Regions from separate parts of the Mesorhizobium sp. WSM1343 genome, predicted to be linked through region 1. Evidence: predicted binding sites of a transcription regulator. Region 1 holds the regulator's gene; the other holds the start of a gene.
The links. The regulator PhoB, encoded in region 1, activates phosphate uptake and scavenging genes when phosphate is short. The targets are predictions, from matches to a motif close to TGTCATNNANCTGTCAT.

Region 1 (3,178 bases):
CCCTGCGCCGCGTATGGCGCGACCAAACTGGCCCGAAGGCCGGCACAAAGGCCCTATTTTTTCGAGCCTCGAAAAAATACTGGGCCAACGCCCGAACGCTGTCAACATCGATTCTGATGGATTTTGATGTCGTTTCGAATTTTTTTCGGGCCTCGGAATAAATAAATGACACGGCGCGCGGCTTCTGCCAGTATTTGACCGCGTCACCGACAGCGTTCCAGGGCAGGAAGAACCGCGGCGACCGGGAGGATATGAAAGAGCATGTCGGTCGGAATCCGCCACGACGATTTGCGCCGCCGCAACCGCGCGATGGTGATCGCCGCGGTGCGCCGCGCCGGACAGCCGTCGCGCACCGAGATCGCCGCAACCACAAGCCTCAGCCATTCGACGATCTCGGCGATCTCATCCGACCTGATCGTCGAAGGCATCCTGACCGAAAGCAAGCCGAGCGAGGCCGGCTCGCTCAAACGCGGCCGTCCGCAGGTCGGCCTCAGCCTCAATCCGGAAGCGGCCGCGGTAATGACCGTGGTGCTGTCGCTGAACTTCCTCTCGGTCGCCGTCATCGACTATGCCGGCCAGGTAATATCCGAGGAACAGCGCCGGCTCGACACGCTGACGATGTCGCGCGACTCGCTGATCGGTGAGTGCACGGCAATCGTGCGGCGCCGCCTGGAAGATCCCGACCTGGACGTGCGCAGCATCGCTCGTATCGCGCTGGCCGTCCAGGGCATCACCGACACCCGTGCCCGCGCCATGCTGTGGTCGCCGATCACGCCGCACACCGACATCGCCTTCGCCGACATATTCGAAGAGGAGTTCGGCGTCCCCGCCATTATGGAGAACGACTGCAACATGATGGCGGTGGCGCTGCGCTGGCGCGATCCCGATCGTTACCGCGACGATTTCATCGCTATCCTTTTGTCGCACGGCATCGGCATGGGGCTGGTGCTGAAGGGCGAATTGTTCACCGGCACCCATTCCTCGGGCGGCGAATTCGGCCACATGATTCATCGGCCGAACGGGGCGCTGTGTCGCTGCGGACGGCGCGGCTGCGTCGAAGCCTATGCCGGCAATTATGCCATCTGGCGCAACGCGCGGCAGATGGGCGAGGATGCAGAACCCGTCGCCGATGTCAGCGACGTCGACATGCGCGCCCTGGCTGCCGCCGCCCGCGAGAGGGACGGGCCCGAACGGGAAGCCTATCGCAAGGCCGGCGAAGCGCTCGGCTACGGCCTCGGCAGCCTGTTTGCGCTGATCGATCCGGCGCCGGTCGCCATGGTCGGCGTCAGCGCCGCCGCCTTCGACCTGATCGAGCCGGCATTGCGGCAAGCGATTGCCCAGACCGCCGGCGGCCAGCATTCCAAGTCGATTTCCTTCGACACCGAGCCGAACGAACTGCCGCTGATCCGCGAAGGCTGCGCCATGCGGGCGCTGATCTTCGTCGATCAGGAGATTTTTGCGCCGGGCGTGCAGGCGAGATCCGGTCTCGGCGGCAAGAACGTGGCGTGAGTTCAAACGAGGGAGTTCAGTCCTCGCGAATGGCGTAACCCGCCCCACGGATGGTGCGGATGACATCGGGCATACGGCCGTTGTTGACCGCCTTGCGCAGCCGGCCGACATGCACATCGACCGTGCGTTCGTCGATGTAGATCGTCTCGCCCCAGACATTGTCGAGCAGTTGGCTGCGCGAGAACACGCGGCCTGGATGGCGCATCATGAATTCAAGCAGGCGGAATTCCGTCGGCCCGAGCCGGATCTCGCTCTTCTTGCGATAGACACGGTGCGACTCGCGATCGAGCACGATATCGCCGACCTTGAGCACGCTGGACAGCACTTCCGGCTTGGCCCGGCGCAGCAGCGCCTTGACCCTGGCCATGAACTCCGGCGTCGAGAAAGGCTTGACCAGATAGTCGTCGGCACCGGTCGAGAGGCCGCGCACGCGGTCGCTTTCCTCGCCTCGCGCGGTCAGCATGATGATCGGCAGCCGCTCGGTCTCGGGACGCATCCTTAGCCGGCGGCAGAGTTCGATACCGGAAACCGCAGGCACCATCCAGTCGAGCACCAGAAGGTCTGGAACGTTCTCCTGCAGCCGGATTTCGGCCTCGTCGCCGCGCGTCACCACTTCGACCTGGTAACCTTCGGATTCGAGATTGTAGCGGAGCAGCACGCCTAGCGGCTCCTCATCCTCCACCACCATGATGCGTGGCGCGATCATCGGCTGGTCACCCCTGTCATGCCGCTGGCGCGGACATTGCCGTCTCGTCCTGCTTCGGACGGTTGGCTGGCAACTGCGTGCCGGTCAAAACATAATAGGCATTTTCGGCGATGTTGGTCACGTGGTCGCCGATCCGCTCGAGGTTCTTGGCGCAAAACAACAGGTGCGTGCACGCCGTGATGTTGCGCGGATCTTCCATCATGTAGGTCAGCAGTTCGCGGAACACCGATGTGTATTTGACGTCGATGCGTTCATCATTGTTTCTGAGCGTGGCAAGCGCTGCCGCGTCAGCGGCGGCATACTCGTCGACGACCCCCTGCACCTGGATCAGCACCAGCTGCGCCATTGCGTCGATCGAATGCGAAAGGTCGTGCGGCGTGACGCTCAGCCCGACAGTGCCGACGCGCTTGGCGATGTTCTTGGCAAGGTCGCCGATGCGCTCGAGGTCGCCGGCCATGCGGATCGAACCGACCACCGCACGCAGATCGTTGGCCATCGGCTGGCGCTTGGCGATCAGCGTGATGGCGCGATCGTCCAGCTCGCGCTGGCGTGCATCCATGATGGCGTCGTCGGAAACCACCCGCTGCGCCAGCGCATTGTCCGAATTGAGCAAAGCCCTGGTCGAGCCACCGACCATCGAGCGGGCGAGATCGCCCATGTCGCGGATCAGCTGGCTGATCTGCTCCAGATCCTCATCGAAAGATGCGACGGTATGTTCACCCATGATCTTCGTCCCTCATATGCCAGAGATCAGCCGAACCGGCCGGTGATGTAGTCCTGGGTGCGTTTGTCGTCGGGGGTGGTGAACATCTTGTCGGTGGCGCCCTCCTCGACCAGATAGCCAAGATGGAACATCGCGGTGCGCTGCGACACGCGCGCTGCCTGCTGCATCGAATGGGTGACGATGACGATCGTATAGTTCTGACGCAGTTCGTCGATCAGTTCCTCGACACGAGCGGTAGC
Region 2 (3,178 bases), 630 kb from region 1:
CCGGTGGCTTTCGGGCCCTGGCCGTCGGTCGCGACCCAGAGACGCCCGGCCGAATCGACCGCGCAATTGTCGGGCATGCCGAACCAGCCATTGGCCGTCGTTGCCGTCGAGAAGGTGGCGCCGACATCGGCAACCGCCGGATCACCGCATTTCAGCAGCACTTCCCACTTGCCCTTGGCGGCGGTGAAATCACCGCCGTCCTCGGCGATCTCGATGATGTGGCCGAAGGCGTTTTCGGCGCGCGGGTTGGCGGCGTCTACCTGGTCGGCCTTGCGCTTCGAATTGTTGGTCAGCATGACATAGACCTTGCCATTGACGGCATTGGGCTGGATGTCTTCGGGGCGGTCCATCTTGGTGGCACCGAGCAGGTCGGCGGCGCGGCGCGTCTCGATCAGCACGTCGGCCTGGCCAGTGAAACCGTTTTCAGCCGTCAGCGGTCCCTGGCCGAAGACGATCGGCAGCCATTCGACCGTGCCATCTTCGGCGAACCTGGCGACATGCAGCGTGCCATCATCGAGCAGGTCCTTGTTGGCGGCATGATCGTTCGGATCGAACGCGGCCTTGGTCACGAACTTGTAGACATAGTCGAAGCGCTCGTCGTCACCGAGATAGAAGACGACGCGGCCGTCCCTGGCGACAATCGATTCGGCGCCCTCATGCTTGAAGCGGCCCATGGCGGTGCGCTTCCTCGGCGTCGAGGTCGGGTCGTTGACATCGACCTCGACGATCCAGCCGAAGCGGTTGGCCTCATTGGGCTCCTTGGCGAGGTCGAAACGCTCGTAATGCGCCGCCCATTCATAGGCGCCTTCGGGAATGCCGAGACGCTTGTAGTTCGCGGCTTCCTTGTGGCCTTCCGGCAACTCGCCGGAGAAATAGCCATGGATGTTCTCCTCGGCCATCACATAGGTGCCCCAGGGCGTGACGCCGCCGGCGCAATTGTTGAACGTGCCGAACACCTTGGTGCCGGACGAATCGGCATTGGTCTTGACGCGGTCATGGCCGGCAACCGGACCGGACAGCGCCATTTCGGTGTTGGAGGTGATGCGGCGATTGAGCTTGCCGTCGCGCACCACCTGCCATTTGCCTGATGTCTTGCGGATCTCGACGATGGTGCCGCCGTGAGCTGCCATCTCGACATCGACCTGCTCCTTCGAGAGGGGTGCGACTTCGGCCGACTTCTTGCCGTCCTTCTGGACGATCTTCACGATGCCCGGGAACATCAGATGCGGATTGGTGTATTCGTGGTTGACCACCAGCAGGCCATGTTCGGCCGAGCCGTCGATGGGGATGTAGCCGACATAATCGTTGTTGTAGCCGAACTGTTTCGCCTGGGCCTCGGCCGACTGTTTCGTCGGGTCGAAGTCGGGCGAATCGGCAAACAGCGGATCGCCCCAGCGCAGCAGTACATCGGCATCGTAACCCGGCGCGACGTGGTGCTTGTCGTCGATGCCGGCCTCGAGTTCGTCGAACGTGAAGGCCGAGCCTTCAGCGGCCCGGGCCTCGTCGGCGCTGATCAGCGCCAGCGGGCTGACGGTGGCGGCGATGGCCGAGACAGCCAGCGAACCCTTGAGGAAGCCGCGGCGCGAGAACCGCGCGGCGATGATCTCGCCCATGGTGCGGTTGTCGGAAGCGTTGATGGCCGGGCCGTCGTTTTCCTCGAGCAGGCTGGTGCGGAATCGGGTGTCGGGGGAGCGAAGGTCAGTCATGGCTTGCCTCTGGCTGTTGGATTGGCTGGAGCGTGGGTACCTGTTTGACCCCCTTATAATCGCCGGATCACATTTTCGTGACATCGGGAGACCTTTCAGACGCGACAAGCATTGCGCGCAGCGCTGGCTAAGCATTCCCGCAGACCGTGAACTGCTCCAGAATCGCCGGTTCGAGATGAAAGGAGACCTTAGGCGGCATCTTGGCCGCGCATCCCGCGACGGCGGACGACATCAGTCGTTTGCAAAAAACAGATCAACGGGCAACTGCACCCTCGACAAGTCACCTCCGCCGCCCCCGGCGGAGGTGACTTGATGTTCGGCGTCTGCCGTCGTCAGGCATCGGGAAAGCCAGTCTCCCGTTTAGCGATGGCGGTCACGGCGCCGTTCATGCGAAGCTAATGTAGCATATACTTGGGACTTTAGTCCAACCTTGCGCTTGCAATGGTCCTGGTTGACAACCGCAACGGTCGGAGGTCGCTTCCGGGCGCCGCGTCTTTCGGCAATGTTGGTTGCACTGCAACGTTGGGGTGGGGCGCGCCGGGCTCAGTCGTCGGAGATCAGAATGCACAGATCGGTCACGACCCGTTGTTGCCGGCTGGCGCTCAAATCGGCAGCGGCGCTGGTGTTGACGATTGCGCCCTATCAAATTGTCCTGGACGGCTCCGTTTCCGGCATCCACACCGCCAGCGCATACGCCGGCAAGGGTGGCGGCGGCAACGGTGGCGGTGGGGGCGGAGGCAACAGTGGGGGCGGCAACGGCGGCAATTCCGGCGGAAGCAATAGCGGGAACAGCGGCAACGGCAATGGGAATAACGGCAACAGCGGCAACAGTGGCAACAACGGCAAATCAGGATCCAGTCAGGGTAAGAGCGGGAGCCATGTCAATGCAAAGACCGGTGACAAGGTCGACGTGACCGGCAACAAGATCACAGTCAGGCATCCCGACGGCATAACGGAAAAGCTCGAGAACGGTCGTTTCAGCATGAAAGACGCTCTCGGTCGCACGATCATCGACCGCCAGGCCACGCCGGCCGATGCCAATCGTCTCAAGGCTTTGTGAAGCTGGCCAACAGGCAACGGTCAGCTTTGCACGTCACCTCCGCCGCCCCCCGGCGGAGGTGACCTCGTTTCCGGCCGGCGTCGTCCCGGTTTTCGGCACCGCAATGGCTGCGGTCCCGAGGCGCGACGCGCTTTTGCGCAATCCGGGACCGGAAACCGCTGCGCATTTCTTCGGACCTGCCCAGAGCAATTCTAGAAAAAGTGTGAAGCGGTTTTCCCGTAGCGCTTTTCCCTTGGGAATTGCGTCACAGAGTTAGAGCAGCTCGCCGTTTCCGTGAAACGGTGAAATGCTTTAGGAAGGCCTGTCGCGGTCGCGCCACTCACGCATCATCAAGGCCGCTTCGGTGCGATTTCGCACATTGAGCTTCGACAGCACTCCGGTCATGTGATGTTTGACGGTCTTCTCCTGCAAC

Region 2: a site for PhoB is predicted at 1,773-1,789, ahead of AC0NIL_RS04140 (PhoX family protein). Genes of this name have one in related genera too.

Annotation. Positions count from the first base shown of each region.
Region 1 is NZ_CM148370.1:1,489,707-1,492,884, reverse strand. Features, by position in the region: gene AC0NIL_RS07210 (ROK family protein) at 262-1,509, shown strand; gene phoB (phosphate regulon transcriptional regulator PhoB) at 1,526-2,215, opposite strand; gene phoU (phosphate signaling complex protein PhoU) at 2,232-2,939, opposite strand; gene pstB (phosphate ABC transporter ATP-binding protein PstB) at 2,966-3,178, opposite strand, start outside.
Region 2 is NZ_CM148370.1:863,892-867,069, reverse strand. Features, by position in the region: gene AC0NIL_RS04140 (PhoX family protein) at 1-1,706, opposite strand, end outside; gene AC0NIL_RS04135 (hypothetical protein) at 2,269-2,766, shown strand; gene AC0NIL_RS04130 (response regulator) at 3,058-3,178, opposite strand, start outside.